Regions from separate parts of the Halomonas sp. HMF6819 genome, predicted to be linked through region 3. Evidence: predicted binding sites of a transcription regulator. Region 3 holds the regulator's gene; each other region holds the start of a gene.
What was found. Region 3 encodes LexA, which represses DNA repair genes until DNA is damaged. Its sites were predicted from a motif close to TACTGTNTANNTANACAGTA; they were not measured.
Positions count from the first base shown of each region.

Region 1 (10,464 bases), on a different contig from region 3:
TTCAGTTCCTCCCATCGCGTCGTATACCGCGGCGTCCTGTGCTCACAGCGTAGTTCCCAGTTGTTCTTCTTCCGCTGCATTCCCAGCCGCACGGTGTTCTTTCCGTGCTCCCGGTTGAGCTTGTCCAAAGTGGCCATGAGCCGCTCATTCCTCTCCCGCGCCTCATCGCTTTCTGTCTCGCCCAATAGTCCCAACTGCTCGTTCTCGTGATCGCATAGGTCCATGAGCATCACGCCGCATTTCTGATACCAGATGCCTTGCTTGAAAATCTGCTCGAGTCCGGCGCTGGCCGCGTGGATCAGAGCCCGGCTATCGCACGTCGCGCCGGGCAGGGGGACGACCACACTTTTGCTGTAGCTGGGCAGGTCGTTACGAAACCGATTCGTGCGCACGAAAACCATGATCGCTTGGGCGAGCCCTTGCTGCTTGCGCAGCTTCTCGCCGGCGCGCGCGGCGTGCACGCGCACAGCTTCGTGCACGTCGGTTTTGTTCTGTGTAAGGCGCCCAAACGAGCGGCTCACCATGATCTGCTTCTTTGGCTCGGTCATATCGTCTAGCGTGATGCAGTCAACGCCACGGAGCTCGTACACGATGCGCTCCATCACGACTGAGAAGTGCTTGCGCAAGTGCTTGGGCGAGGCCTCACGCAGCTGCCAGGCCGTCTCAATGCCCAACGTGTGCAGCCGCGCGGCGCTACGGTGGGCCACGCCCCATACCTCGCTCACTGGCAACTGCTCGAGGAACGTACGGGTGTCGTCGCTATCCGGATGCATGATCGCCACCCCAGCGAACCCGGTCTCTTTCTTGGCGCGATGATTGGCGATCTTGGCTAGCGTCTTTGAGGTGCTGAGCCCGACGCTCACCGGGATGCCGGTATCACGCTTTACCTGGGCCCGCATGTTCTGGCAGCGATCGGTCAGGGTGCCGAGCGCGAACCCCTCGAACGAGAGAAACGATTCGTCGATGCTGTAGACCTCGACGTGGGGGGTGTGCTGTCCTAGGACGTCGGTCACGCGGCGACTCATGTCGCCGTAGAGGGCGTAGTTGGAGCTCAGCAGCGTGCACTGCTTGCGGACGTGGGGTTCGATCTGGTGCGCGGGGGCACCCATCGCGACACCGAGGTCCTTGATCTCCTGAGAGCGCGCCACGACACAGCCATCGTTATTCGAGAGCACACCCACCGGCTGTCCCTCGAGCCGCGGCTGGAACACGCGCTCACAGCTCACGTAGAAGTTGTTGCAGTCGACCAGGGCGATCATACGGCGAAGCCTGGCGCCAAGGAGTGGATATTGTGTGTGACGACACCCCACACTTGGCACTCTTTGCCGTATAGCGGGATAGGCCGAAACTCAGGGTTCGCGGCAATCAGATAGGGACGGTTACCGATCGTGCTCAATTTTTTGCATGTGAGCTCGCCGTCGACACTCATGATGACGATATGACCGGGCTTGGGTTCGACCGAGCGATCGACGATCAAGAGGTCGCCATCGTAGATTCCTACGCCTTCCATCGACGTACCCTTGGCGCGCAGAAAATAGGTCGCGCTAGGGTGCTGGATCAGGTGATCGACCAGATCGAGCTCACCTTCGAGATAGTCATCGGCGGGTGAGGGAAAGCCGGTACGAACGAAGCCAGCAACAAGGGGAATGGAAAGCGCTGGCGCGAATTGGTCGACGCGGCCTAGGTTGGTCAGATGCAGGCTCATGCCATCGACTCCTCTGGATTCCAGCGGATGCGCACGTACTCGCCGGCATCATCAAGAGGGATCATGGTCACGTTCTCGACCGTGCCCAATTCCTTAAGCATGCGCGCCCAATCCTCGGCACTATCGTCTGGTTGGCGCTGGAGTTCTGTGCAGTGCTCAGACTGCGCCTTGGGGCTGCCGATTTTGCGCTTTACGCGCTCAACCAGCTGCTGATAGGTATTGGACATAGTAGCCCCCTCCCTCGGTGGCTGTTTATTTATACAGTTCTTTCGAGCGGAGTATAGACATGCAGGAGGAAGCTCGTCTAGGCCGGTTTGGTCGCACAGTGTGAGCGATCAAGGTCTGCGTAGTAGAGGTAATTCATATAACAGGTTAATCTTAACCAAGTTTATAGTGCATATGGATTCATGTATTCTTTGTTATATCCACTATTAATTTTGTGAAAATCACTAAGCAGGGGGCGTCAGTGAGTCTAAGCCAGCAAATTGAAGATCATTCCCGTAATGTGCAGACGCAGTCTTATTCGATGTCGGTCAGTGAGATTGTTTCAATGTATAAAGACGGTGAGCTTGAGCTGCATCCCGAGTTCCAGAGGTTCTTCAGATGGACAAGAGAGCAAAAATCACGCCTAATCGAGTCTTTAATACTTGGTATTCCAGTTCCTCCTGTTTTTGTTTCTGAGCGATCAGATGGAAAATGGGACGTCATAGATGGATTACAGCGCCTTTCGACGGTTTTGGAGTTAATGGGTGAGCTTAAAGATGATCAAAATCAGTTGATTAATCCTCTACAGCTTACTCGAACCCATTATCTTCCCGACTTAGAGGAATGCGTTTGGAATAGTGAGAATGGAGAATCGAGCCTTCCAGATGTAGCGCAAATTCGCCTCAAACGTGCGCGGCTTGACGTTAATATTGTGCGTAGTACGAGTGATAGTGAGGTTAAGTACGAGGTTTTTCAAAGGCTCAACACTGGTGGGGCGACTGCAACGGGCCAAGAGGTTCGTAACTGCCTATTGGTGATGGCAAATATCGATTATTTCCACTGGGTCAAAGCGCTTAGCGAATTTGAAAGGTTTCGTGAAACATTATCTCTGACAGATCGCGCTATCGATGAAGCCTTCGATATGGAGCTTGTTTCGAGGTATCTTATCTTTACACGCAAAACGTTTGATGATCTTCATCGGATTGATGAGCTAGGTTCTTATCTTAATCATGAGTTAGTAGCCCAAGCAAACGATCTAACACTCCCGAAAGAGAATATTGAAAGCATATTTTTAAGAATATTTGAATTCTTGAGCAGTACACTTGGGTCCAACGCATTTAGACGATATGACGATCGAAAAGAGGGCTATGTGGGGCCTATGCTCGTTTCGCTCTTTGAGGTAGTTGCGGTTAGCTTAGGAGTCCATCTCGAGAACGGTGGGAATATTCCTGATGCTGCTGCTTTCCGCGAGAAACACAAACACCTTTGGAACGAACTAAGCGCTAATACATTTGTTGGATCGGGAGTTCGCGCGTCGACTCGTATTCCTGAAACAGTACGATTTGGACAAGAGTGGATCCGACGGTGAAAATTCGGTCAGCTGATGAGTTACTTGACTTTTTGGCCGAGCGTAAGCAGCGCCGGAAGCGGGAGTTGATTTCCCTTCGCCATAATCTTTCATCTCGATCTGGTAAGGTAGTGCCCCATGCTATGCGAACTGCTATTTTGCTGGCTTACGCCCACTGGGAGGGATTTGTTAAAGAAGCTGCTCGTGCATACGTACATCTAGTTGCCTATAAGTCGCGCCCACTTAGTGCCTTATCTCCAAATTTCCGAGCGCTAGCGTGTCGACAGACTTTGTCTATTGCACAGGGGGCGAAGCGACGAGTTGCTCCTCATATAGCTGTGGTTGAAATGATGACTGAAAATGCCGATCAGTCAATCCGTATTGACGCCAATGCAGCTATCGATACCGAATCAAATCTGGGCTGGGAAGTTTTCAAGAATATATGTGAATCAGTCGGCGTTAGCTATCTGCCTGACTGGTCGATAGAGGGACCCTTTATGGATGACCTCTATGAAAACCGATGCGCAATCGCGCATGGGGAGTTACATATCCCAACAGTGGAGTATGCCGTTGAAGCAGTTGAATTTTCACTGAAATGGATAGAAAACTTTTCAACCGAAATTGAAAACCTAGCCTTACAAGAGGCATACCTAAGTCCGTCACAAGCACAATTTAGCCAATGAAACCTCAATGTATTGCCTAGCTTATTATCAGTCGCTCGGTCGCTTCCTCACAGATGATCAGTGGAATGCCGGCTATGATTCAAGTGGGCTCATCTTAAATTGTGCCGTAGAAGCTTGGCCGCTCAGGCGATACAATCCAGCCAGAGAAAAATTTCAAGTACGCGCTATTCTGGGTAACAGGCTGGGTAATGGTGATGGTATCGAAAGTCAATGCTAAGGTTTATCAGTCGTTTAGCGACGCTAGAGTATTGATGATCGATAACTACGATAGCTTCACGTTCAACATCGTTCAGTATCTGTGCGAGCTGGGCGCCGAGGTGTTGACCTATCGCCACGATGCGATAACGCTTGAAGAGATCCAGGCGCTGGCGCCGACGCACCTGGTGATCTCCCCCGGGCCCTGTACGCCCAACGAAGCAGGCGTGTCGCTGGCGGCCATCGAACATTTCGCCGGCACGCTGCCCATTCTAGGTGTGTGTTTGGGCCACCAGGCGATCGGCCAAGCGTTTGGGGCGCGGGTCGTGCGCGCCCCGAAGGTGATGCACGGCAAGACCTCGCGTATCGAGCACACGGGCTTGGGCGTGTTTCGCGGCCTGGAAACGCCGCTCGAGGTGACCCGCTACCATTCGCTGGTCGTCGAACGCGAAAGCCTGCCCCAGTGCTTCGAGGTCACCGCCTGGACGACGCCTAATGATGAAACGCCGGGGCTGATCATGGGGATGCGCCACCGAACGCTTGATATCGAAGGGGTGCAGTTTCATCCTGAGTCGATTCTGACCTGCCACGGCCACGCGCTGCTGGCCAACTTTTTACAGGGCGGCTGACCGAGCGCGGCTGACTAAGCGCGGCTAATGTGGCGCCGCCAACCGCTCACTTTTTCACGTTAAGAGGCCTAGTCTTTCCATGCAAATGCGAGACGCCATCAACGCGGTGATGCGCCGTGAAGATCTATCTTTCGACGTCATGCGCACGCTGATGCATCAGATCATGACCGGCGAAGCCTCCGACGCCCAGATCGGCGGTTTACTGGTCGGGCTCTCCATGAAAGGGGAGAGCGCCGTCGAGGTCAGCGCCGCCGCCCAGGTGATGCGCGATCTGATGCGCCCGGTGCGGCTTTTCACTGACAACGTGGTGGACATCGTCGGCACCGGTGGCGACGGCGCGAACTTGTTCAACGTCTCCACCGCGTCGAGCTTCGTCGCCGCCGCCGCCGGGGCACACGTGGCCAAGCACGGCAATCGCAGCGTGTCGTCCTCGTCGGGCAGCGCGGATCTTTTCGATATCGCCGGTATCTATCTGGACCTTTCGCCGGAGCAGGTAGCGCGCTGTATCGAGCAGGTCGGGGTCGGCTTCATGTTCGCCCCCAACCACCACCCGGCAATGCGCTACGCCATCGGCCCGCGCCGCGAAATGGGCGTGCGCACGCTGTTCAACATTCTGGGGCCGCTGACCAACCCGGCCAGCGCCCCGAACCAGGTGCTCGGCGTTTACGCCCCGCACCTGGTGCCGTTGATGGCCGAGGCGCTCAGAAAGCTCGGCAGCCGCCACGCCATGGTCGTGCACTCCGAAGATGGGCTGGATGAAATTTCGCTGGCCGCGTCCACTCAGGTGGCAGAGCTCAAGGATGGCGAGATCATCGAGTACACCATCACGCCGGAAGAGCTTGGTATCGAGCGCCAAAGCCTTGCCACGCTCAAGGCGGCCACCGCCGAGGATAGCCTTCGCCTGGTCAAGGCCGCGCTGGTCGGCGACGGTCCGGAGGCAGATATCGTCACGCTCAACGCCGGCGCGGCGCTCTACTGCGCGGGTATTGCGGACTCTCTGAAAGAGGGGGTGGCCGTCGCCCAGGATGCCCAGGCCTCCAAACTGCCGCTCGAAAAGCTCAAGGAGCTTTCGCACTTCACCAGCGTGTTCAAAGAGTAAACTTCATGTCCAGTTCCTCAACGCCCACTATCCTGACACGCATTCTCGCGCGCAAGGATGAAGAAGTCGCCACCCGCCGTCAGGCGGTTTCCGAAGACGATCTGCTCGCGCTTGCCCAAAACCAGAGCGCGCCACGCGGCTTCATCGACGCGCTGAATCGTCGCATCGCCGCGGGGGATCCGGCGATCATCGCCGAGGTGAAAAAGGCCTCGCCCTCGCGCGGGGTGATCCGCGAGGCGTTCGACCCGGCGGCCATCGCCGAAAGCTACGAGGCCGGCGGAGCGGCGTGTCTGTCGGTGCTCACCGATGCGGACTTCTTTCAGGGCCACGAGGACGACCTGATCGCCGCGAGAAACGCCTGCCAGCTTCCGGTGATTCGCAAGGACTTCATCACCCACGGCTACCAGGTCACCGAGGCCCGGGCGATCGGCGCCGACTGCATTCTGCTGATCGCCGCCGCTCTGGATGACGACACCTTGGCGGCCCTGCACCGCAAGGCGACCGATCTGGGTATGGACGTGCTGGTCGAGGTGCATGACGGCCAGGAACTCGAGCGGGCGCTGGCGCTGGATTTGAAGCTGGTCGGGATCAACAACCGCGACCTGCACACCTTCGATACCGATTTGGCTACCACGATTGGGCTTTTGCCGCGTATTCCGCCAAGCGTCACGGTGATCACCGAGTCCGGTATTTTGACCCGCGAGGATGTGATCCGCATGCGCGAGCACCGGGTGAACGGTTTTCTGGTGGGCGAGGCGTTCATGCGCCAGGACGACCCGGGCCAGGCGCTCGAAGCGCTGTTCTTCTAGCGCCTCTTCACCTGCCTGGCATTAGCCAGCGTATGGGTACAAAGCCCCGGGCGCCGTCGCCTGGGGCTTTTCGTTGCGTGAGGCTTACGCGGGGGCCGCGCTTTTCATGCAATGCAGCAGCGCCTGCAGCGGATGCGCGAGCGTACGTTCAGAGTAGCGCTTGGCCTGGCTGCGACACGAATAGCCGGTGGCCAGCAGCCTGTCGGCGTTTTCCGCGGCCTCGACCTGGGGCTGCCAGGACTGGGCGTAGATGACCTTCGAGGTAGCGACGTTGCGGGTTTCGTGGCCATAGGTGCCAGACATGCCGCAGCAGCCAGTGGCCATCAGCTCGAGCTCGAGGCCAAAGGCGGCGAACACCTGCTGCCAGGCTTTCGGGCTGCCCGGCGCGTTGGTCTTTTCGGTGCAGTGGGATAGCAGACGGTAGCCCGGATCCATAAGCCGCCCTTTGAGCGAGGCCAGCGCGTGGGTTTGGGTCACCAGCCACTCCTGCAGCATCAGCACGTCGGGCACGGCCTCACGGCCGAGTACCTTCACGTACTCCTGACGGTAGGTCAGCGTCATTGCCGGGTCGATGCCGACGAAGGGAATCGAGAATTCGGCCAGAGCGCGCAGGCGTTTGGCCTGCTTTTCGGCGGTGCGCTCGAAGGCGCCGAGAAAGCCTTGTACCTGCAGCGGCTTGCCGTTGGCCGCAAACGGCAGCACGAACACCCGCATGTCCAGTCGGTGCAGAAGCTCCACCACGTCCAGCACCAGATCCGCCTCCATGTGGGTAGTGAAGGCGTCCTGCACCAGAATCACGCTTTTCGCCCGCTGGCGCTCGGTCAACAGCGCAAGCGAGGTCGGGGTGGCCTCGGCCACGCCCCAGGCACGCAGCTGCTTTGTCACGCTGGCGCGCGAAAGCGTCGGCGAGTCGCTCATGCCGATAACGCGGCGCATCAGGCGCTCCACCCAGCGCGTTTGGATCGCGGCGTTGTAGAGCGGCGCCACTTTGGCAAGCCAGGGCAGCGTCCATTCGGTGGCACCGATCACGTAGTCGCGCACCGGGCGCAGGTAGCGCCCGTGATAGACCTCCAAAAACTGCGAACGAAACTGCGGTACGTTCACCTTCACCGGGCACTGGCCGGCGCAGGACTTGCACGACAAGCACCCGGCCATGGCGTCGTACACCTGATGGGAAAAGTCGTGGTGCTGCTCGCGGCTGAGCGTGTTTTTGAGCCGTTTGGGCAGGCTTTTGACAAAGCCCAGGCCCGTTTCAGCCTTTTTCCTGCGCGACTCCTCGACCACGTCGATACCGGCGTTGGACTGCAGACGCAGCCACTCGCGCATCAGGCTCGCCCGGCCCTTGGGCGAGTGAATACGATCGCGCGTCGCTTTCCAGGAGGGGCACATCGGGTCGTCGACGTCATAGTTGTAGCAGGCGCCGTTGCCGTTGCAGTAGACCGCGGCGTCATACGCCTGCCAGGCGCGCTCATCGATGGTGCGGTCGAGCTCGCCGCGAAGAGTGACGCCGTCGATGGTCAACAGATCCGGGTCGCGGTCGATGGCGATCAGCGCTGAGGGCGCGTCCTCATCGCTTAAAGGCGTGGCGATCTTGCCCGGGTTTAGCTGGTTGTGCGGGTCGAAGGCCGCCTTGACGCGCTGTAGGCTCGGATAGAGCTCGCCAAAGAATTTGGGCGAGTACTCCGAGCGGATGCCCTTGCCGTGCTCGCCCCAAAAAAGCCCGCCATACTTTTGCGTGAGCGCGGCGAGCTCGTCGGAAATCTCGCGAATAAGCGCCTGCTGAGCCGGGTCCTTCATGTCGAGGGCCGGGCGCACGTGCAGCACGCCGGCATCCACGTGGCCGAACATGCCGTAGTCGAGCCCTCGGGCATCGAGCAGCGCGCGGAACTCACTGATGTAATCCGCCAGGTGCTCCGGCGGCACCGCGGTGTCCTCCACGAACGGCAATGGGCGCTTCTCGCCCTGCACGTTGCCAAGAAGGCCTACCGAGCGCTTGCGCATGCCGTAGACCGTGCCAATCTGCTCGCGCCCGCGCGCCTCGGTATAGCCCAGCCGCGTCACGGTCGCATCGCGGCCGAGGTGGTCGGTGAACGCCGCTACCCGCTCGGCGAGTGCCACCTCGTCGTCGCCGCTGAACTCGACCAGGTTGATGCCGCCGGTGGGCGGGTCGCTTTCCGGGAAAAACGCGGCCACGCCATCCCAGACGAAATCCTCCATCGCGAGCTTGAGTACCGTGTCGTCGATGGTTTCGATCGAGGTGGGCTGGGCGCTGGCCATCAGCGCCTTGGCGTCGCGCAGCGCCTCCATGAAGCCCGGGTAGCGCACGTTGATCAGCGTCGAGTGTTTGGGAATCGGCAGCACGTTGAGCACCGCCTCGCTCACCAGGCCAAGCGAGCCTTCGCCGCCGCACAGCAGGCTGTTGAGATTCAGTCGGCCCCCATCATCGCGCAGGTGCGCCAAATCGTAGCCGGTCAAGCAGCGGTTGAGCGTCGGAAAGGTCGCCTCGATCAGCTCGCGCTGCTCGTCGATGATGCTGGCGGCAACGCGGTGAACGTGCCCAAGCGCGCCGGGCTCTTCGAGCGCCTTCGCCTCTTCGTCGGCATCGAGGGCTCGGCTATGCAGGTGAGCGCCGCCGAGCAGCACGGTATCGAGTTCGAGCACGTGATCGCGGGTCTTGCCATAGACACAGCTGCCCTGGCCGCTGGCGTCGGTGGCGATCATGCCGCCGATGGTGGCGCGATTCGAGGTCGAAAGCTCCGGGGCGAAGAAGAGCCCGTGGGGCTTGAGCGCGGCGTTGAGCTGATCCTTCACCACGCCGGCTTGAACGCGCACGCGGCGGTTTTCCACGTCGATGTCGAGAATCCGGTTCATGTGCCGGGAAATGTCCACCACCAGACCGTCGGTCAGCGACTGCCCGTTGGTGCCGGTGCCGCCGCCGCGCGGGGTGAGCACGATGTCGCGGTAGGGCAGTTCGATGGCAAGCCTTGCAAGGCGCTCCAAATCCTCGGCGTGATGCGGAAACACCGCGGCCTGAGGCTGGCGCTGGTAGATGGAGTTGTCGGTGGCGAGCACCGTGCGGCTGGCGTAGTCCGGGGCGATTTCACCCTCGAAACCACGTGCCTTGAGCGCCTGCAAAAAGCGCACGTAGCGCTCGTTCAGGCCGGAAAACGGGATCTTGCGCGAATCAAGCGAAGCTATCATGGTCGGTCGAGCCGTCATTGCATCGAATAGAAGAGGCGCCCTACTTTACCGGAGCCCGGCCGCGGGTGCATCTTCGACGCGTTACTGCGTCGTCAGTGCTTCCTCGACGATCGCGGCGCTGGCCGGCGTCATGGGCAGCGCCAGCGCAAGCGCGTGGGCCTGCTCGGACATCTTGCGCCAGGTCTTTTGCACGATGCGCACCAGATGGTCGTGCTCGATTTTGGTCGCGAACGCCGCGAAGTGATTCTCCAGAAACACCAGGCACGCGCAGTCCTCCAGTGTCTGCACGTTGGCGTCGCGCCCCAGCCCCTTCTTGGCGATCATGGCCGCGACCCGCTGGCTCTCTTCGCCCTTGTAGCCCGCTTTTTGCATCAGCTCGGCGACCGTCTCACCGGCGCGCAGGCCCTGGTCGCGCCGCCAGGTCAAATAGCCCACGCGCCCCTCGGGGTAGTCGCTGCGCGGCACTTTCCAGCGCTGCAGGTGCTGGGCGCGCACCGCCAGCTGTAGATATTCATCCGGCGCGCTTTCGAGCGCGAACAGCCAGTGGGTCATGCGCTGGGCGTAGGCGAGTTCCTGGGGCATCGTTTCACC
Region 1 is NZ_JBIQVY010000002.1:793,858-804,321, forward strand. Features, by position in the region: gene ACGLWX_RS09735 (Y-family DNA polymerase) at 1-1,259, opposite strand, end outside; gene ACGLWX_RS09740 (LexA family protein) at 1,256-1,705, opposite strand; gene ACGLWX_RS09745 (DUF1654 domain-containing protein) at 1,702-1,932, opposite strand; gene ACGLWX_RS09750 (DUF262 domain-containing protein) at 2,172-3,278, shown strand; gene ACGLWX_RS09755 (MAE_28990/MAE_18760 family HEPN-like nuclease) at 3,275-3,940, shown strand; gene ACGLWX_RS09760 (anthranilate synthase component II) at 4,192-4,764, shown strand; gene trpD (anthranilate phosphoribosyltransferase) at 4,844-5,863, shown strand; gene trpC (indole-3-glycerol phosphate synthase TrpC) at 5,869-6,672, shown strand; gene ACGLWX_RS09775 (FAD-binding and (Fe-S)-binding domain-containing protein) at 6,757-9,873, opposite strand; gene ACGLWX_RS09780 (DUF4202 domain-containing protein) at 9,955-10,464, opposite strand, start outside.
Region 1: ACGLWX_RS09745 (DUF1654 domain-containing protein) is a predicted target of LexA. The motif match lies at 1,952-1,971, and genes of this name have one in related genera.

Region 2 (10,464 bases), on a different contig from region 3:
TCTTTGCCACCTTTCTGGGCATGGCGGCGCTCGGCATCAAGCGTGAAAACGCCGCGCTTGGCGACAGGCTGATCGACGGTATCGACGTGGTGCAGAAGTGGATCATGCGCCTGGTACGCATGGTGATTCGTCTCACACCCTATGGCGTTATGGCGCTGATGACCAAGGTGGTCGCCACGTCCGACATCGGCGATATTCTCGGCCTTCTTGGCTTTGTAGTGGCCTCCTATATCGGGCTTGGCCTGATTCTGGTGATGCACGCGCTGTTTCTGTCCGGCGCCGGCGTCAATCCGCTGCGTTATTTCCAGAAGGTATGGCCGGTGCTGACGTTCGCGTTCACTTCGCGCTCGAGCGCGGCGACCATTCCGCTCAACATCGAAGCCCAGGTGGACCGTATCGGCGTGCCGCCGGCGATCGCCAACTTCGCCGCCTCCTTCGGTGCCACCATCGGCCAGAACGGCTGCGCGGGGCTTTATCCTGCCATGCTCGCGATGATGATCGCGCCGACGGTGGGGATTGATCCGCTCTCGCTCGAGTTTCTGGCGACCCTGGTGCTGGTGGTGACGCTGGCCTCCTTCGGCATCGCCGGTGTTGGCGGCGGGGCGACGTTTGCCGCGATCATCGTGCTCTCGACGCTGGATCTTCCGGTCGCGCTGGCCGGGCTTTTGATCTCGATCGAGCCGCTGATCGACATGGGGCGTACGGCGATCAACGTCAACGGCTCCATGACCGCGGGCACGGTGACCAGCCGGCTGCTGGGTCAGCACGACGGGGCGATCTTCGCCGCCGAGTCCGACGAGCTGGGGACGCCGAAAGCCGCTTAGCGCGCGTTTTCAGGCCCAAAAAAAGCCACCTTCGGGTGGCTTTTTCGTGTGCAGGGGGCAGGGCGGGACTCAGCGCTCGAGCTTGTCCATTTTGCCGCTCTTGCCGTCCCACTCTTCGGCGTCCGGCAGCGGGTCTTTCTTCTCGCTGATGTTCGGCCACACGTCGGCGAGCTCTGCATTGATCTCGATGAAGGGCTCCTGACCATCCGGCAGCTCGTCTTCGGAGAAGATTGCCTCGGCGGGGCACTCCGGCTCGCACAGCGCGCAGTCGATGCACTCGTCGGGGTGGATCACCAGAAAGTTCGGGCCTTCATAAAAACAGTCGACCGGGCAGACTTCTACGCAGTCGGTATATTTGCACTGGATGCAGTTCTCGGTAACGACAAACGTCATCGGTTGGTTCCTCTTGCCAGGCCGCCAGCGGCCACGGTAATCGTAAATGATTGCTAATCGTGAATGGTTATAAGCTAACCGCTTTTTATAAGCTAAAACGTATGCCGAGTATTCTAGAGGCGGTGCCGGGCTGCGGCAAGCGCGAACTGGCTCGTCATAGAAGCTCGCGCCACTGATAAATCAGCGCCAGCGCCTCTCGCGGCGATAGATCGTCCACGTCGACGTTGGTAAGTGCTTCTACCACCGGATGCGGGGCGCTGGCGAACAGATCGCTTTGAAGCGGCGCGCTTGCCGCGGGCGCCGGGCGCTGCTGCTCGTCGACGTCGCGCTGCTCGAGCGTGGCAAGCTTTTCGCGAGCGCGATGGATCACGCCCCCGGGCACGCCGGCCAGCTGAGCGACCTGCAGGCCGTAGCTTTGGCTTGCCGGCCCCGCTTCTATGCGGTGCATGAACACGATGGTGTCGCCGTGCTCGGTGGCGGTCAGGTGAATGTTCGCCACGCCCTCGGCCTGTTCCGGCAGGGCGGTCATCTCGAAGTAGTGCGTTGCGAAGAGCGTCAGCGCTTTGGTGTTCGCCAGCTGTTCGGCGCTCGCCCAGGCAAGTGACAGGCCGTCGAAGGTGCTCGTGCCGCGGCCGATCTCATCCATCAGTACCAGGCTCTGGTCGGTGGCGTTGTGAAGGATGTTGGCGGTTTCGGTCATCTCCACCATGAAGGTGGAGCGTCCGCCGGCGAGGTCGTCGGAGGAGCCGATGCGGGTAAAGATGCGATCGAGCGGGCCGATCTCGGCCTGCGCGGCGGGCACGAAGCTTCCGCAGTGGGCGAGCAGCGCGATCAGCGCGGTCTGGCGCATGTAGGTCGATTTACCGCCCATGTTGGGGCCGGTGATGACCAGCATGTGCCGCGTGGGGGAGAGCGCGATATCGTTGGGTACGAAAGGCGTTTGGCTGACGTGCTCGACCACCGGGTGGCGCCCGGCGCTGACGTGAATGCCGGTTTCCTGGCTGAGCGTCGGGCGCACCCAGCCAAGCGCCTCGGCGCGCTCGGCGAAGGCGCACAGCACGTCGAGCTCGGAAAGCGCCTGAGAGGTGGCCTGCAGCGCGTGAAGGTGGGCGTTGAGCTCGCCAAGAAGGCGCTCATAAAGCCATTTTTCCCGCGACAGCGCCCGGGACTTTGCCGACAGCGCCTTATCCTCGAACTCCTTGAGCTCGGGGATGATGAAGCGTTCGGCGTTTTTCAGCGTCTGGCGGCGAATGTACTCTGCCGGCGCCTGCTGCGCCTGGGCGCGGGGCAGCTCGATGAAGTAGCCGTGCACCCGGTTGTAGCCCACCTTCAGGTTCGAAAGCCCGGTGCGCTCGCGCTCGCGCCGCTCGAGCTCGACCAGATACTCGCCGGCGTTCTCCGCAAGCCCGCGGTGCTCGTCGAGCTCACTATCGAAGCCTTCCGCGATCACGCCGCCGTCGCGAATCACCACCGGCGGGTTGGTGATGATCGCTCGGGTCAGGGTGTCCGCTATCTCGGGATAGGGGCGAACGTGAGGCTTGAGCGTGTCGATGGCGCTGCCGCTTTCCACCGCCTCCAGCAGGCGCTGCAGTTCGGGGAGTGCGTTGAGCGCATCGCGAAGCCGGGCCAAATCCCGCGGGCGGGCGCTGTAGAGCGCCACGCGCGCCAGTATGCGCTCGATGTCGCCAAGCTCGCCAAGCGCCTCGCGAAGCCCCATGTAGGCGGCGTCCAGACTCAAAAGCGCGACGCCGGCTTGGCGGCCTTTCACCAGCTCGGTTTGGCGCAGCGGGCGGTTTAGCCAGCGCTTCAATAGCCGCGAGCCCATGGGCGTGGCGCAGGTATCGAGCACGCTCGCCAGCGTGTTGTCGGTGCTGCCGCCGAGGTTGGTGTCGATTTCCAGGTTGCGCCGGCTGGCGGCGTCGATGACGACCGCGTCGTCGCGGTTCTCGACGGTGATGGCGGTGACGTGGGGCAGGCGCGAGCGCTGAGTGTCGCGGGCGTAGTCGATCAGCACGCCGGCAGCGACCAGCGCAGTAGAGAGGTGCGCGCAGCCAAAACCGCGCAGATCCTGCACCTGGAACTGATCGCACAGGCTTCGCGTGGCGCTCTCCAAATCGAACAGCCACTCGCCCTGGCGGCGCAGGCTGCGCTTTTGCGACCAGGCCTCGGGCAGCGTCAGGTTTTCAGGCACCAGCAGCTCCGCCGGCGCCAAGCGGGTCAGCTCGGCAAGCATCTCCGCTTCGCTTTCGACCTCGAGCACGTTGAAGCGCCCGCTGGAGAGCTCGAGCCAGGCCAGCCCAAAACGCTCGCGGCCGGGTGACAGTGCCACCAGCACGTTATCGCGCCGGGCGTCGAGCAGCGCCTCGTCGTGCAGCGTGCCCGGGGTGACGATGCGCACTACCTGGCGCTCCACCGGGCCCTTGCTGGTCGCCGGGTCGCCGACCTGCTCGCAGATCGCCACGGATTCACCGGCAGCAACCAGCCGGGCGAGATAGCCTTCGGCGCTGTGGTAGGGGACGCCGGCCATGGGAATCGGCTTGCCGCCGCTTTGGCCGCGGGCGGTCAGGGTGATATCCAAAAGCGCCGCGGCGCGGCGGGCATCGTCGAAGAACAGCTCGTAAAAATCCCCCATCCGGTAAAAAAGCAGCACTTCCGGGTGGTCGCGTTTGATCTTCAGATACTGCGCCATCATGGGCGTATGCGCGGGGCTTTGTGACATGGACGTCCTGGCTTGGCGTGGCCCACGGCAAGGCGTGGCCGTGGGCGGTGTTCGAGTTCCGTGTGCTGGTTCTATAGGCAACACAAACGCAGTATTCTACGCTGAACACAGCGCTGACATGAAGGAGTCTGCAGAGTGGCTGACGTATCCGGCTTGAAAAATCTCGATGTGGCGCTGCTTGCCAGGCGCCTGGGCAAGCTCTGCGTGGCGCAAAACGTAACGCTGACCACGGCGGAGTCCTGCACCGGGGGTGGTATTGCCTCCATGATCACCTCGGCAGCCGGAAGCTCCGCCTACTTCGAAACCGGGTTCGTTACCTACTCCAACGCGGCCAAGACCCGGCTTTTGGGCGTTTCGACTGAAACTCTCGACGCCAAGGGGGCGGTGAGCGAAGCGGTAGTCGACGAGATGGTACGCGGAGCGTGTCGCGAAAGCGGCGCCGATCTGGGCGTGGCGGTCAGCGGAGTGGCCGGGCCCGGCGGCGGCAGCGCGGACAAGCCCGTGGGGCTGGTGTGGCTCAGCGTCGGCAATGAGCGCGAACAGCGCGCCCAGCGCTTCGTGTTTCCCGGCGATCGGCAAGCGGTACGCGAGCAGGCGGTGCGCGAGGCGATGATCGCTTTGATCCTGCGCCTTTCGCGCTAATACCGTCGAGTAAAAAACCGTCTCATCAGCGCTTTAAGAGCGCTCTCACGGCCGGGCCATCACGGAAATAAATAGCACGACAGGGATAGGTTTTGCGGCCAATATTTGGCATAATACTGGCTAATTATACAGGTTGTTACGAGGACGCTTTACATGGCTCAAGATGAAAACCGTACCAAAGCACTGAACGCCGCGCTCAGCCAGATCGACCGTCAGTTCGGCAAGGGCACCGTCATGCGCTTGGGCGATGCGCCGCGTGTGGTCATGCCGTCGGTATCGACCGGCTCGCTGGGGCTGGATATCGCGCTCGGCATTGGCGGTCTGCCCTACGGGCGGGTCGTTGAAATCTTCGGCCCGGAGTCCTCGGGCAAGACCACGCTGACGCTGTCGGTCATCGCCCAGGCGCAGAAGCAGGGCAAGGTGTGCGCGTTCGTGGACGCCGAGCATGCGCTCGACCCGAGCTACGCGGAAAAGCTCGGCATCAACCTGGATGATCTGCTGGTCTCCCAGCCGGACACCGGCGAACAGGCGCTTGAGATCACCGACATGCTGGTGCGCTCGGGAGGGGTCGACGTCATCATCATCGACTCCGTAGCCGCACTGACGCCGCGCGCCGAGATCGAAGGCGAAATGGGCGACGCCCACGTCGGCCTGCAGGCGCGCTTGATGTCCCAGGCGCTGCGCAAGATCACCGGCAACATTAAAAACGCCAACTGCCTGGTCGTCTTCATCAACCAGATCCGCATGAAGATCGGCGTCATGTTCGGCAGCCCCGAAACCACCACCGGCGGTAACGCGCTGAAGTTCTACTCCAGCGTGCGTCTGGATATTCGCCGCACCGGCTCGGTGAAAACCGGCGATGAGGTCACCGGTAACGAAACCCGCGTGAAGGTCGTGAAGAACAAGGTCGCACCGCCTTTCCGCCAGGCCGAGTTCCAGATTCTCTACGGCAAGGGCATCTACCACGCCGGCGAAGTGATCGATCTGGGCGTGCAGTGCAACCTGGTCGACAAGGCCGGTGCCTGGTACAGCTACAAGGGCAGCAAGATCGGTCAGGGCAAGGCCAACGCTTCCCAGTATCTGGAAGAGCATCCGGAAATCATGGAAGAGATCGAAAGCCAGATCCGCGATCAGCTGCTGGCCAAGGCCGAGCCTAAAAAAGAGGAAGAGGTCGCCGCTGCGGATGACGCGGACGGCGAAGATAGCCTGATCTAATCGCCCGCCCACTGCGGAGATAGCCATGTTCGGCGCCGGTAACGCGACCCCACGCGGGGTCGCAATCGACTTACTGGCTCGGCGCGAGTACTCACGCGACGAGCTCCATCAGAAGCTTGCTCAAAAAGAGTTCGAGCAAGCCGATATCCTCGAATGCCTCGACGCCCTCGAGGAGCAGGGCCTTCAAAACGACGACCGCTTCAGTGAAAGTTTCGTGCGCTCGCGCGTGCTGCGCGGCCAGGGGCCCATTCGCATCAAAATGGAGCTTGGTCGCCGTGGTATCAACGGCGAGGCCCAAACCCAAGCGCTGAACGCGGTGGTCGAGCAGGAGCGCATCGACTGGTTTGAGCTTGCCGCTGAAACGCTACAGCGGCGCTTTCACACCTCCGGCGCGCCGGCGGGCGAGCGTTTCGTGCCCCCTAAAGAGCGCGCCAAACGCGAGCGCTTTCTGGCCCAGCGCGGCTTCGACTTCGACCAGATCCGCTACGCGCTCTCCACGCTTTCCGACTAAACCACCCCTGTAATCCCTTCACTCCTTGCGCCTCTTGCGGGCTGCCAGGGCTTCGTGGCTTTAGTCGCGTGGCAACTTCGTTATAATGGATGTTTTGCGACCCCAGCGGGTGGCGGCGATAGCGCCCCGGGGCATCATGCTTCATTGTCACGGAACCCCTATGAAAAGCGCAGCGATCAGGCAGGCCTTCCTCTCCTATTTCGAAGAGCACGGACACACCGTGGTTCCCACCAGCTCGCTGGTACCCGGCAACGACCCAACGCTTTTGTTCACCAACGCCGGCATGGTGCCGTTCAAGGACGTCTTTTTGGGCCGCGACCCGCGCCCCTACGTGCGCGCCACCTCGGCCCAGCGCTGCGTACGCGCCGGCGGCAAGCACAACGATCTGGACAACGTCGGCTATACTGCGCGCCACCACACGTTTTTCGAGATGCTGGGCAACTTCAGCTTCGGCGACTACTTCAAGCGTGACGCCATTCGCTTTGCCTGGACGTTTTTGACCGAAACCCTGGGGCTGCCGAAGGAGAAGCTCTGGGTCACCGTGCATATCAGCGACGACGAGGCCGAGCGCATCTGGAAGGATGAAATCGGTATCGACCCGCAGCGCTTCTCGCGCCTGGACGAGGACAACTTCTGGCAGATGGGCGACACCGGCCCGTGCGGCCCGAGCTCGGAGATCTTCTTCGACCACGGCGCTGACGTTTGGGGCGGGCCGCCCGGAAGCCCGGAAGAGGACGGCGACCGCTACATCGAGATCTGGAATCTGGTCTTCATGCAGTTCGACCGCGACTCTGAGGGCACGCTGAACCCGCTGCCCAAGCCTTCGATCGATACCGGCATGGGGCTCGAGCGCGTCGCCGCGGTGATGCAGGGCGTGCACTCCAACTACGAGATCGACCTGTTCCAGAATCTGCTGGCGGCGGCGGCCAAGGCCACCGGCTCCAACGACCTGGAGGCGCCGTCGCTTCGCGTCATTGCCGACCATATCCGCTCCTGCGCGTTTTTGATCGCCGACGGCGTGCTGCCCTCCAACGAAGGCCGCGGCTACGTGCTGCGCCGGATCATTCGCCGCGCGGTGCGCCACGGCCACAAGCTCGGCGCGACGGGCACGTTCTTCCATGAGCTGGTCGAGGCGCTGGATGCGGAGATGGGCGACGCCTATCCGGAGCTTCGTGAATCGAGCGCGCAGATCGCCCGAGTGCTGTTGAAAGAAGAGGAGCAGTTCGCCCGCACGCTGGATCACGGCATGGGGCTTTTGACCGAGGCGTTGGAGAATCTCGACGGCGACACGCTGCCCGGCGCTACCGTGTTCAAGCTCTACGACACCTACGGCTTCCCGTTCGATCTGACTGCGGACGTCTGCCGCGAGCGCGGCGTCAAACTCGATGAAGAGGGATTTCAGCGCGAGCTCGAAGCCCAGCGCGAGCGCGCCCGCGCGGCCAGCCAGTTCGGCGCCGACTACAGCGCCAACATCGAACTCGAGGGCGCCACTGACTTCACCGGCTACGAGCTTCTGGCGGATGACGCAAAGGTGACCGCGCTACTCGATACCGAAGGCAATGCGCTTGCCACGCTCGAGGCCGGGCAGAAGGGCATCGTCGTGCTGGATCGCACGCCGTTCTACGGCGAGTCCGGTGGCCAGGTGGGCGACACCGGCTACCTGCACGTCGACGGCGGGCGTTTTCAGGTCACCGATACCCAGAAGCAGAGCGGCCACCACCTGCACCAGGGCGTGATGGTGGAAGGCACGCTGAATGTCGGCGCTGGGGTGCGCGGCGAGGTCGACACCGGCCTTCGCGCCGCCACGGTGCGCAATCACTCCGCCACTCACCTGCTCCACGAGGCGCTTCGTATCGTGCTGGGTGACCACGTTCAGCAGAAGGGCTCGCTGGTCAACGCCGAGCGTTTGCGCTTCGACTTCAGCCACTTCGAGGCGCTGAGCGCGGAGCAGCTTGCCGAGGTCGAGCAGCTGGTCAACGAGCAGGTGCTGGCCAATGCCCCGACCCGGACCGAGCAGATGAGCCTGGCCGAGGCCAAAGCCAAAGGCGCGGCGGCGCTGTTCGAGGCGAAATACGCCGACAGCGTGCGCGTGCTGACCATCGGGGCTAACGACTTCTCCATCGAGCTTTGCGGCGGCACCCACGTGGCGCGAAGCGGCGATATCGGCTGCTTCCACATCGTCACCGAGGCGGGCACCGCCGCCGGCGTTCGCCGTATCGAGGCGATCACCGGCGAGAACGCGCTTGCCTACTTCCAGCAGCAGGAAGCCACGCTCGAACGTTTGGGTGCGCGGCTCAAGGCCAAGCCCGAGCAGGTCGAGTCCCGCGTGGAGTCGCTGTTCGAGCGCAACCGCAGCCTCGAAAAAGAGCTCGAGCAGCTCAAGACGAAGCTTGCAAGTTCCGCCGGCAGCGACCTGCTGGGGCAAGTGCAGGAGGTGAGCGGCGTAAAACTTCTGGCGACACGGCTTGAGGGCGTATCGGGCAAGGACCTTCGCGGCATGCTCGACCAGCTCAAACAGAAGATCGGCTCCGGCGTGATCCTGTTGGCCGTGGCGGACCAGGCGGCGGGCAAGGTGAGCCTGATTGCTGGGGTGACCGATGATCTGACCGGCCGCGTTAAAGCCGGCGAGTTGGTCAACCACGTCGCCGCACAGGTCGGTGGCAAGGGGGGGGGGCGCGCGGATATGGCCCAGGCCGGCGGCAGTCAGCCCGAGGCGCTACCCGGGGCGCTCGATAGCGTGCCGGCCTGGCTTGCAAGCGCGCTCTAACTTAAAGGGCCGGTGGTGCTGCCATCGGCCCTTTTTATAGCGGTAGTCAGGCTAGCGCATGTTTCCAACGCTAATTTCCCGCTAGTCTACTATTACTCTTTTACTCCGAACGCATAGGGAAAATGGCATATGGCACTATACGTACAAAAGTTCGGCGGTACGTCGGTCGGCTCCGTCGACCGGATCAAGGCCGTGGCGGAAAAGGTAAAAGGCTTTCGCGATCAGGGCCATCAGGTCGTGGTGGTGGTCTCCGCCATGAGCGGTGAGACCAACCGGCTCACCGATATGGCCCACGCGCTCAACGAAGACCCGGCGCCGCGCGAAATGGATATGCTGCTCTCCACCGGCGAGCAGGTGACCATTTCACTGCTGGCCATGGCGCTGCAGCAGCTCGGCGTCTCGGCGACCTCGCACACCGGCGCTCAGGTCGGTATCCATACCGACAGCGCCTACACCAAGGCGCGCATCCAGCGCATCGAAACCGACGACCTTAAGACTGACCTCGATGAAGGCAAGGTCGTGGTCGTGGCAGGCTTTCAGGGCGTGGACGAAGAGGGCAACATCACGACCCTCGGTCGCGGCGGCTCGGACACCACCGGCGTTGCCCTGGCCGCGGCGCTCGGCGCCGATGAGTGCCAGATCTACACCGATGTCGACGGCGTCTACACCACCGACCCGCGCGTCTGCTCGAAGGCGCAGCGCCTTGAGAGCATCACCGTCGAGGAGATGCTGGAGCTTGCGAGCCTGGGCTCCAAGGTACTGCAGATTCGCGCGGTAGAGTTCGCCGGCAAGTACAACGTTCCGCTGCGGGTGCTGTCCAGTTTCGAGGATGGCCCCGGTACCCTAATTGTTGCTGATTCTGACCAAGACGAGGATTCCATGGAAGAACCGCTGATCTCCGGTATCGCCTTTACCAAGAACGAAGCCAAACTGACCCTTCTGCACACGCCGGACGTGCCGGGTGTCGCCTCGCGCATTCTCGGCCCGATCGCCGACGCCAACATCGAAGTCGACATGATCGTGCAAAACGTTGCCCCCGCCGGCGACTACACCGACTTCACCTTCACCGTGGCCAAGGGCGACTACAAGGCGACCAAAAAGCTTCTTGAAGAAACCGTGATTCCGGATCTGGGTGGCGGCGAGCTGCGCGGTGACGACAATATCGCCAAGGTCTCGCTTGTTGGTGTGGGCATGCGCTCCCACGCCGGCGTGGCCTCGAAGATGTTTCGCGTACTGGCCGATGAGAACGTCAATATCCGCATGGTCTCCACCTCGGAAATCAAGATTTCCGTGGTGATCGATGAAAAACACATGGAACTTGCGGTGAACGCGCTACATAAGGCGTTCGGTTTGGACAGCACAAATATAGAATCTGAATAACATTTGTGCTCTA
Region 2 is NZ_JBIQVY010000001.1:1,199,054-1,209,517, reverse strand. Features, by position in the region: gene ACGLWX_RS05485 (L-cystine transporter) at 1-824, shown strand, start outside; gene fdxA (ferredoxin FdxA) at 894-1,217, opposite strand; gene mutS (DNA mismatch repair protein MutS) at 1,372-3,936, opposite strand; gene ACGLWX_RS05470 (CinA family protein) at 4,072-4,578, shown strand; gene recA (recombinase RecA) at 4,732-5,793, shown strand; gene ACGLWX_RS05460 (regulatory protein RecX) at 5,819-6,304, shown strand; gene alaS (alanine--tRNA ligase) at 6,465-9,071, shown strand; gene ACGLWX_RS05450 (aspartate kinase) at 9,201-10,451, shown strand.
Region 2: recA (recombinase RecA) is a predicted target of LexA. The motif match lies at 4,693-4,712, and genes of this name have one in related genera.

Region 3 (10,464 bases):
TCACCGTGGTGCCGATCCTGCGCGCCGGCCTGGGCATGCTCGAAGGCGTCACCGACCTGATCCCCAGCGCCCGGGTCAGCGTGGTTGGGCTTTATCGCGATGAAGAGACGCTCCAGCCGGTCCCCTATTTTTCCAAGTTCGCCAACGATATCGAAGAGCGCATGGCGATCGTCATCGACCCGATGCTCGCCACCGGCGGCTCGATGATTGCCACGCTCGACATGCTGCGCGAGCGCGGCTGCGAAAGCATGAAAGTGATCGTGCTGGTCGCGGCGCCGGAAGGGATCGAGCGCGTGCGCGAAGCGCACCCGGATATCGATATCTACACCGCCTCCGTCGATGAGCGCCTGGACGAGAACGGCTATATCGTGCCTGGGCTGGGCGACGCCGGCGACAAGATCTTCGGAACGCGCTGATCGCGTTTCATACCATGCCCCTTGCGCTTTGCGCCGGGGGCTTTTTTTTGGGTGGCGACTGCAAGCCGCTCTATACCGCACACGACAACGCCGGTGCCCGTCGGGTGCCATGAGTACGTTAAGGAACGTAATATGAGTACCGTTTCATCCCGTGAGTCCTGGCCCAGAACGCTTCTGACCGGCGCGCAGATGCTCTTCGTGGCCTTTGGCGCGCTGGTGCTGGTGCCGCTTTTGACCGGCCTGGATCCGAGCGTGGCGCTGTTTACCGCTGGCGTCGGCACGCTGGTTTTTCACGGCGTGACCCGTCAAAGCGTGCCGGTGTTTCTGGCGTCATCCTTTGCCTTTATCGCGCCGATTCAGGGCTCGATTGCCCACTTTGGCGTATCGGCGACGATGGGCGGGCTGATTGCTGCGGGCCTAGTTTATACCGTTATCTCTCAAATCGTTCGATTAAAAGGGGTGGGGTGGCTGAATCGACTGTTACCGCCGGTCGTGGTGGGGCCGGTGATCATGGTGATCGGCCTTGCTCTGGCGCCAACGGCGGTCAGTATGGCAGTGGGGGATACCAGCGATAACATTGACTACGGTCAGGCGATCTTTCTCTCCATGGCGAGCCTTTTCGTCACCCTGATGCTGGCGGTGTTCGGCCGCGGGCTTTTGCGCCTGGTGCCGATCATGGGCGGGGTCGTCACCGGCTATACGCTGGCGCTGATCATGGGTGTGGTCGATTTCACGCCCATCCTCGAGGCGGCCTGGCTGTCGGTGCCGGCCTTCACCGCGCCGAGCTTTCACTGGGCAGCGATTCTGTTCATGATTCCTGTCGCGATCGCCCCGGCGGTCGAGCATATCGGCGACATGGTGGCGATCGGCTCGGTCACGCGGCAAAACTATCTGGAAAAGCCCGGCCTGCACCGCACGCTATTGGGTGACGGCCTGGCCACCATGGTAGCAGCGCTGTTTGGTGGCCCGCCCAACACGACCTACTCGGAAGTCACCGGCGCCGTGACGCTCACCCGCGCGTTCAACCCGATCTACATGATCGTCGCCGCGGTGTTGGCGATTGTGCTGGCTTTCATCAGCAAGCTCGGCGCGCTGTTGCTGACCATTCCCGGCCCGGTCATGGGCGGTATCATGACGCTGCTGTTCGGCTCGATCGCGGTGGTGGGCATGAACACCCTGGTGCGCGCCGGGCAGTCGCTGACCGAGCCGCGCAATCTGGTCGTTGTGTCGTTGATCCTGGTCTTCGGCATCGGCGGTATGCAGTTTGGTGGCGGGCAGTTCACCCTTCAGGGCGTTAGCCTGGCCGCGCTGGTCGGCATCGTGCTCAACGCCATTCTTCCCCCGGAAAAAGAGCTCGCCTAGGCGGGCATGGAGAGGCTCTTGCAACCCAACGATGCGCCGTTTCCGGTGTTGGGCGTGGCGGCCTGGAGCGGAACGGGCAAGACGACGCTTCTGACCGAGCTCTTGCCGCGGCTCAAACAGGCCGGTTTGAGCGTGGGCGTGATCAAGCACGCCCATCACGCCTTCGATATCGACAAGCCCGGCAAGGATAGCTACCGGCTTCGCGAAGCCGGCGCCGCGCCGATGCTGGTGGCATCAAACCAGCGCTACGCGCTGATGCAGGAGACGCCGGCGCAGGCGCCAGAAGGGCCGGATCTTGCGCACCTACTGTCACTGATGGCCGCGCACGCCCCCGATTTGGTGATCGTCGAAGGCTTCAAGGCCTGGCCGCTTTCAAAGCTCGTGCTCTACCGCGATGGCATTGGAGAGACATCGATTCTGCAAAGCGATCATGTGGCTGCAGTGGCGCTCAAGGGCGAGGCCGGTGAGGGCCTTGACGCTTCTATCCCGCGGCTAAACCTTGATAATATCGACGAGATCGCGCGCTGGGTGATCGAATGGACCCGCGCGCACCGTGACGAGGGCACCGCAATGACCAAGGGTAACGACATGCAGCTGACGCATCTGAACGCCCAAGGCGAAGCCAATATGGTGGATATCGCCGATAAAGAGGAGTCCCGCCGGCAAGCGGTGGCGTCGGGGCGCATTGTCATGGCGCCGGCTACGCTCAAGCTCTTGAGCGACGGCGAGCTTCCCAAGGGAGATGTGCTGGCCACGGCGCGCATCGCCGGTATTCAGGCGGCCAAGCGCACCGCTGAGCTGATTCCGCTGTGTCACTCGCTTTCGCTTAGCAAGGTGAGCGTCGACTTTTCGCTCGATTTCGAAAACGGCGCGGTCAACGTCGAGGCGCTTTGCCGGCTCAGCGGGCGCACCGGTGTCGAAATGGAGGCGCTGACCGCCGTGTCGGTGGCGTGTCTGACGCTTTACGACATGTGCAAAGCGGTCGACAAGGAGATGCGCATCGAGGCAATCCAGCTCGAGAGCAAGCAGGGTGGGGTGCGCGGCGACTACCGGCGCCAGCAGGGGCCGATCGTCACCGGCGAGGGCAACCCGGGCGAGGTGAGCGTAGGCGAGCGCTGCGCCGTATCGCCCTGCGTGCGGGTCAAGTTTCTGGCCGAGCTGCGCGAGCAGGTCGGCGAGAGCGATTTGTCACTTTCGCTGGCCGAGCTTGATAGCCGCGACGTGGCCGGGCTCAAGGCGTACCTGAAGGCTCGCGATGCGCGCTTTTCCGCACTGGCGGACAAGCGCACGCTCTGCGCTGTCAATCAGGTGATGGCCAACGATAGCGCGCCGATCACCGATAAGGATGAGATCGCCTTTTTCCCGCCGGTCACCGGAGGCTGAATGCAGACGCCATCACGGGATCAAGCGCTAGCGCCAAGCCCAGAGTCACCGCCTGTTCATATTAGTGTACAGCACGAGGCCTTCGCCCTCGATGAGGGTTACGAGGCGCTCATCGAACATCGACAGGATGTGGGGGCGCTGGTGAGCTTCACCGGGCTCGTGCGCGACTTCAACGAAACGCCGGACGTCACGGGGCTGACCCTTGAGCACTATCCGGGCATGACCGAACAAGCGCTTACCGATATCGCGGTGGAGGCCGCTTCGCGCTGGGCGCTCCAGGGCTTGGTAATCGTGCACCGGGTCGGGCACCTGCGCCCGGGGGATCCGATCGTACGGGTGGTGGTCGCAAGTGCCCATCGGCGCGACGCCTTCAGCGCCTGCGACTTCATTATGGATATTCTCAAGACGCGCGCGCCTTTCTGGAAAAAGGAGCATTCGCGCCAGGGCGATTACTGGGTGAAGGAGCGCACAAGCGACGTTGACGACGCCGCGCGCTGGTAGAAGGTGGAAGATGGGCTACCCGGCTCAGGCGCCGGGCGGCTCGGTCGCCATGATCTGAAGGTGCACCTCCGGCAGGTGCTGGCAGTGGTTGCCCAGCCAGTGAACCAGCCCCGGCGTCAGCGCCTCTCTGAGCTCGGAGAGGGTGTCGACTTCGATCTCGTCGAGCCGCTCGTCGAGCCAGTCGCTAAAGCTCTCTTCGTCGATGGGGCTGGCGCCGCTGGCGTCGAGCATCAAACGGCCGATGCGCTGCCAGCCGGTGTCGGTGGCGCACACCGGCAGCGCCAGAAACAGCGTGCCGCGCCGCGCGCCGCTCGAGTGGCCATCTGCAAGGCCTGGGTGGGGCGTGACGCTGTTTTGATCCACCACCTGGGGCAGCTGCGGATGGCGCGCCTCGACGCGTAACCCTTCGTTGTCCAGGCACAGCATATCGCCGTTGACCGGTGCCAGCGGCGCCTTGATACCGAGCTCTTCCGCCAGCGCCTGGTGCGCCTGCTGGTGCACCGTTTCGCCGTGAACTGGCAAGAGTGCGGCGGGCCGGACCCAACGATAAAGCGTTTTGAGCTCCTCCTGGGCGGGGTGGCCGGTGGCGTGAAGCTCCGGGTGGTTGTTCTCGTCGAAAAGCTTCACGCCGAGCTGGGTGAAGCGCTTTTTGAGCGCCGCGATCGGGCGCTCGTTGCCGGGAATCGCCTTGGCGGAGAAAATCACGTTATCTCCGGCTTCCAGGTCCATGAACGGGTGGCGCCCCTGGGCCAGGCGCTGCAGCGCGGCGCGCGGCTCGCCCTGGCTACCGGTGGCGATCACCACGACTTCGTACGGCGGCAGATAGCCCAGATCCTGAGGCGGCACCAGCGGCGGGAAGTCGTCGAGATAGCCAAGGCCGCGGGCCACGCCCACCATGCGCTCCATCGAACGTCCCATCAGGCTCACCCGGCGCCCGCTTTGGGCCGCCGCCTGGCCGATCGCCCACACCCTGGCCAGGTTGCTGGCAAAGCAGGAGACCACCACACGCCCGCGGCACGCCTTGAGCGTTTGCGTCAGCGCGTTGGCCACCGCGCCTTCGCTGCCGGCACTTCCCGGAAGCGGCGCGTTGGTCGAATCACCCACCACCAGATCCAGCGGCGCCAGCGCCTGAAAGTGCGCCGGGTTGACGCTCGGGCCGATCAGCGGCGTCGGGTCGAGCTTCCAGTCGCCGGTGTGCAATACCCGGTAGCCGCCGGCGAGCATCATGATCGCGCAGCTCTCGGGAATCGAGTGGGTCATCAGCAGATAGCGTAGCGTGAACGGGCCTTCTTCTAGGGCATCGTTGGGCTCGATCACGCGAATCGTGGCGCTGGAAAGATTGTGTTCGGCAAACTTGTGGCGCAGTAATCCGGCGGCCAGGGGGGTGGCGTAGATTGGGCACTGCCATTTGGGCCAAAGCCAGGCGACCGCACCGATATGATCCTCGTGGCCGTGCGTGATATAGAGCGCTTTAGGGGTAATCTCGAGTTCGGCCAACGTAGCGGTGCTGGGTACCTGCAGCGGGGCGCTGGGAAGGTCTTGGCGAATCATCATGCCGCAATCAATGGCGATCCAGTGACCATCGAAACCATAAAGCGTCAGGTTCATTCCTATTTCACCGCAGCCGCCAAGCGGCAAGATGCGCAGGGGCGGGCGGCGGCGGGGTCGAAGTTGAACGCGAGATGGATCCATTGATTTTGAACAGCCTGAAAAGTAAGACTTTAACTATACGGTAAGGCGGGGGCGGCTAACAATCCTGACAGTGTTCCCGATCGTCGCTTGCGCTACACTAACGCCCCCAAGGCCTAAACGGCCCTTGACGACCCCGTCGGGTCGCGTCTTCAAAACGCGTATCAAGAGTGTATTCATGTCGCATTATTACCGTTTAGTAGTTTCCTGCCCCGATCAGGTGGGCATCGTGGCGCGCGTATCGAGCTTCATCGCTCAGCACGGCGGCTCCATCACCGAGGCGAGCCAGCACTCGGATCTGCAAACGGGCCGGTTTTTCATGCGCTACGAAATTCTCGCCGATTCCATCGGTATGAGCGCGGTTGAGCTCGAACAGGCGTTTGCGCCCATCGCCAACGCGTTTTCGATGCAGTGGGCACTGGTCGATACCCAAAAGCGACGCCGGGTGGTGATCATGGTATCGAAAGAGTCTCACTGCCTGGTCGATCTGCTTTACCGCTGGCAGGCCGGCGAGCTCGACTGCGACATCGTGGGAATCATCTCCAACCATCCGGACATGCGCGCGCTGAGCGAGTGGTACGGCATCGATTACCATCACATTGCGGTCGACCCCAGCGACAAGCAGCCGGCGTTCGATGCGGTGCAGCGCCAGGTCGAGACGCTGGAAGCGGACTGCATCGTACTGGCGCGCTACATGCAGATTCTGCCGCCGGCGCTATGTAGCCACTACGCTGGGCAGATCATCAACATCCACCACAGCTTTCTACCGTCGTTCGCGGGTGCCAAGCCTTACCATCAGGCGTTCGAGCGCGGCGTGAAGCTGATCGGCGCGACCTGCCACTACGTGACCGAAGAGCTCGACGCCGGCCCGATCATCGAGCAGGATATCCATCGCGTGAGTCACTGCCACACGCCGACGGATCTGGTGCGCTTTGGTCGCGACGTGGAGAAGTCCGTACTTGCCCGCGGGCTCAGGTGGCACCTGGAAGATCGCGTGCTGATCGATGGCAACAAGACGGTCGTCTTCAACTGATACCGAAAAAGAAACGACGAAGGGGTACGCAAAGTGCCCCTTTTTAATACGCGTTTTAGACGGAGGATTCTGGCTGCGTAGCGACGGCTAACACGGTGCTGTGCCGGGCAGCCCTGCGCGAGGGCGCTGTGAATACTTCCCTGTACGCTACTTACGCCATCCTTGGCGTAAGACCCTCGCTCCGGGCTGCCCGGCACGTTAGAGAGGGCAGTCTCTCGCCGTATAATTCAGCTTAACCCAGCGCCTGGCCGCTGCCGCCACGAATCACGCCGACGCCGACGCCTTCGATATCGAGCTGCTGAGTGCGAAGGTCGATTTCGATCGGCGCGAAATCGCTGTTCTCGGCGTGCAGCGTGACCTGGTGGCCGTCGCGGCGAAAGCGCTTGACGGTGACTTCGTCTTCCAAACGCGCTACGACGATCTGGCCGTCGCGCACCCGCTCGGTGCGGTGTACCGCTAGCAGATCGCCTTCGAGAATGCCGATATCCTTCATCGATAGCCCGCGAACCCGCAGCAGGTAATCCGCCTTGGGCGTGAAGTACTCCGCCGGCAGCGGGCAGTAGCGGTCGATATGCTCGGCGGCCAGAATCGGGCTGCCCGCGGCGACTTCACCGATGATCGGAAGGCCCATGGTCGAGGATTCGATGCTTTCGCTGGCATCAGCGGTGGATTCCGGCGCCTCGACGCCTTCCTGATTGGGCAGGCGGATGCCGCGCGAGGTGTGGCGAATGATGCGGATGGCGCCCTTGCGCTCCAGCGCGCGCAGGTGCTCTTCGGCGGCGTTGGGCGAGCGAAAACCCAGCGCCTTGGCGATTTCAGCGCGGGTGGGTGGGTAGCCGTACTCGTTCATGGTCTTCACGATAAAATCGAATACGTGCTGCTGACGTACGGTAAGAGGACGAGGCATGGCTGACTCCGGGGTAAAAGGTAACTATGAAAAATGACTAAAATATATGTGTTTAAGTATACAGTATGTTCCTCTGTCCAGTATATGACTCAAGCCACGGATTATAAAGCCGTTCGCCTTTAAAAGAGGGCATATCAGGGGTTTGGGCGATTGAGCCCGGGGTTTTAATGGCCTACTATTTCGCGATGTTTTAAACACTCGTTTTTCTGGAGGGCGCCATGGCGCAGTCTGATACCGTCACGCGTATTCTGGATACGGCGGAGGTGCTGTTCGCTGAGCGCGGCTTTGCGGAAACCTCTCTACGTAATATCACCAGCAAAGCGCGGGTGAACCTCGCCGCGGTGAACTACCACTTCGGCTCGAAAAAAGCGCTGATCCAAGCGGTATTCGCGCGCTATCTCGACCCCTTCAGCCAACGCTTTCACGAAGCGCTGGACGAGCTACACGCCCGCTACGGCGATGACGAGATTCCCCTCGAAGTGCTGCTCGAAACCATGGCTACAACGGTGTTGACCGTGCCGGCCGAGCGTAATAGCTTGAAAGTGTTCATGCGCTTGTTGGGGCTCGCTTACAGCCAGGCCCAGGGCCATCTTCGCCGCTATATCCAGGAGCAGTACGGCGACGTTTTCACTCGCTTTGTCGAGCTCGTTCGCCGCGCAACGCCAGGTTTGCCCGATGCTGAGCGCTTTTGGCGGCTGCACTTCATGCTCGGCACGGTGATCTTTACGCTCTCCGGGCTCGATGCGCTGCGCGACATCGCCGCCAAGGAGTACAACGAGCAGGTGTCGGTGCGCGATCTGGTGCGCCGGCTGCGCCCGGTGGTCGTTTCCGCCATGAACGCGCCGTTGCCCCCGGCGCTCGAGGAGGCCCATCATGATCACGCCCATTCTGGCTGAGCTGCCGCCCGCAGAGGCGCCATGGCTTGAAATCGACCTCACCGAGCAGTGCCTTCGCGCCTGGCAGGGCACGTGCGTGGTGCACGAGTGCGCGGTGTCGACTGGCGAAAACGGCGTGGGGCAAAACGAGGGCAGCGGCCAAACGCCAAGCGGCTGGCACTACGTGCGCGCCTCGATTGGAGCGGGGCTTGCCGAGAACGCGGTGTTTCGCGGGCGCCGCTTTACCGGTGAAGTCTTCACGCCCGCTTTGGGCGAACAACACCCGGAGCGCGACTGGATTTTGACGCGTATTCTTTGGCTCTGTGGGCTCGAGCGCGGAGTCAACCGTGGCGGATCAGTCGACTCTCAGCGCCGCTATATCTACCTCCACGGCACGCCGCCGGATGAGCCAATGGGCGTTGCGGCGTCCCACGGCTGCGTTCGCCTGAGAAATCGGGACCTGCTTTGGGTGTTTGACGTTGCCGTGCCGGGTACACCGGTTTGGCTCCATAGCTGAGACGCGAGCCGCCAGTTTTGTTTGAGCGCGGCGATCGACTAGAATGACCGCCCGTTTTGCTGGATAGATGCCGATGACGCAACCGCTTGGCCCGGTCATGCTCGACCTCGAAGGGCCCTTTATCACGCGCGCCGAAAAAGCGCTTCTGGCCGATACCGCCGTTGGCGGGGTGATCCTGTTTGCACGCAACGTCGAAAGCGCCGAGCAGGTCCGCGCGTTGTGCCAAGACATCCGCCGCATTCGACCCGACCTGCTGCTGGGTATCGACCAGGAGGGCGGGCGCGTCCAGCGCATCAAAACCGGCGTGACGCGCTTGCCCGCCATGGCGCGCATCGGCGAGCTTTACGCCGAAGACCCGGAGCAGGGTGGGCAGCTGGCAAGCGACACCGGCTGGCTGTTGGGCATGGAGATGGCGGCCTGCGGGCTCGACGTGAGCTTCGCGCCGGTGCTCGATGTCGAAAGCGGAGTGTCGAGCGTGATCGGCGATCGCAGCTTCAGCACTGATCCCGAACACGTCGCCGCGCTTGGCGCCCGCTTCATCCAGGGGCTACACGAGGCGGGTATGGCTGCCATCGGCAAGCACTTTCCAGGCCACGGCGGTATCGAAGCCGACACCCACCTGACGCTTGCCGAAGATGCCCGCCCGCTTGCCGACCTCAAGGCCCGCGATCTGGTGCCGTTTATCCGTCTGGCGTCCCAACTTGATGGCGTCATGCCTGCCCACGTGGTCTATTCGGCGTTCGATTCGCGCCCGGCCGGGTTCTCTCCCGCCTGGCTTGGGATGCTCAGAGAATCGCTCGGTTTCAAGGGCGCAATTTTTTCTGATGATCTCACCATGGCCGGGGCCCACGTAGCGGGCGGCCCCGTTGATCGCGCCCAGGCGGCGCTGGCGGCGGGCTGCGACATGCTGCTCGTATGTAATGATCGCGACGCTGCGCTCAAGGTGGTGGGCCACTGCCAGGCGCTCGAAAACAAGCGCATTGGTAAGCTGCGCTACGCGCGTGCAAGACCGGATCTTCAGGCGCTCTCTGCGCTCAAGCGCTGGCGCCGCACCAATGCAAGGCTTGGCGAGCTCGTCGATTAACGCACTTCGCTCCAGATTCAACTTTTCCATTTAACTCTTGAAGCGCGGATGGCTGATCGCGCTTCGTTTTTTTGATACCAACCGCCGGAGCCCCACGATGGCCAAACTCGATAAAGAAGCCCTCGAATCGCTGGATTCGATGCGCGAACTGATGGATAACGCCGACTGCCTGATCACCCAGGCGCAGGTCGAAGAAGCGCTGGACCGCATGGCAGAGGCCATCACTGCGGATCTGGGCGACAAGCTGCCGGTGTTTTACTGCGTGATGAACGGCGGACTGATCACCACCGGGCATCTGCTGACGCGCCTGGGCTTTCCGCTGGAAGTGGATTACCTGCACGCCACGCGCTATCGCAACGAGCTGCGCGGCGGCGAGCTTTTCTGGCGCGTCTCGCCGGAGGTGCCCATGGCCGGGCGCCACGTGGTGATCATCGACGACATTCTCGATGAAGGCGCCACGCTCGCCGCGATTTTGAAGTATTGCGAAGAGGCCCAGGCGGCCAGCGTCACGACCGCGGTGCTGGTCGACAAGCAGCACGACCGCAAGGCCGCGCCCGGCCTCAAGGCCGACTACTGCGGCCTCGAAGTGGCGGATCGCTACGTGTTCGGCTTCGGCATGGACTACAAGGGCTACTGGCGCAATGCCCCGGGAATCTTTGCGCCCAAGGGGCTGTAGGGCGTTTTCGATCGCGCTGTT
Region 3 is NZ_JBIQVY010000005.1:36,177-46,640, reverse strand. Features, by position in the region: gene upp (uracil phosphoribosyltransferase) at 1-416, shown strand, start outside; gene ACGLWX_RS14440 (uracil-xanthine permease family protein) at 549-1,778, shown strand; partial or broken gene mobB (molybdopterin-guanine dinucleotide biosynthesis protein B) at 1,785-2,306, shown strand; gene moaC (cyclic pyranopterin monophosphate synthase MoaC) at 2,367-3,161, shown strand; gene moaE (molybdopterin synthase catalytic subunit MoaE) at 3,162-3,662, shown strand; gene ACGLWX_RS14420 (ribonuclease J) at 3,687-5,270, opposite strand; gene purU (formyltetrahydrofolate deformylase) at 5,530-6,384, shown strand; gene lexA (transcriptional repressor LexA) at 6,617-7,291, opposite strand; gene ACGLWX_RS14405 (TetR/AcrR family transcriptional regulator) at 7,510-8,187, shown strand; gene ACGLWX_RS14400 (L,D-transpeptidase family protein) at 8,165-8,683, shown strand; gene nagZ (beta-N-acetylhexosaminidase) at 8,757-9,767, shown strand; gene ACGLWX_RS14390 (hypoxanthine-guanine phosphoribosyltransferase) at 9,865-10,443, shown strand; gene ACGLWX_RS14385 (pyruvate, water dikinase regulatory protein) at 10,464-10,464, opposite strand, start outside.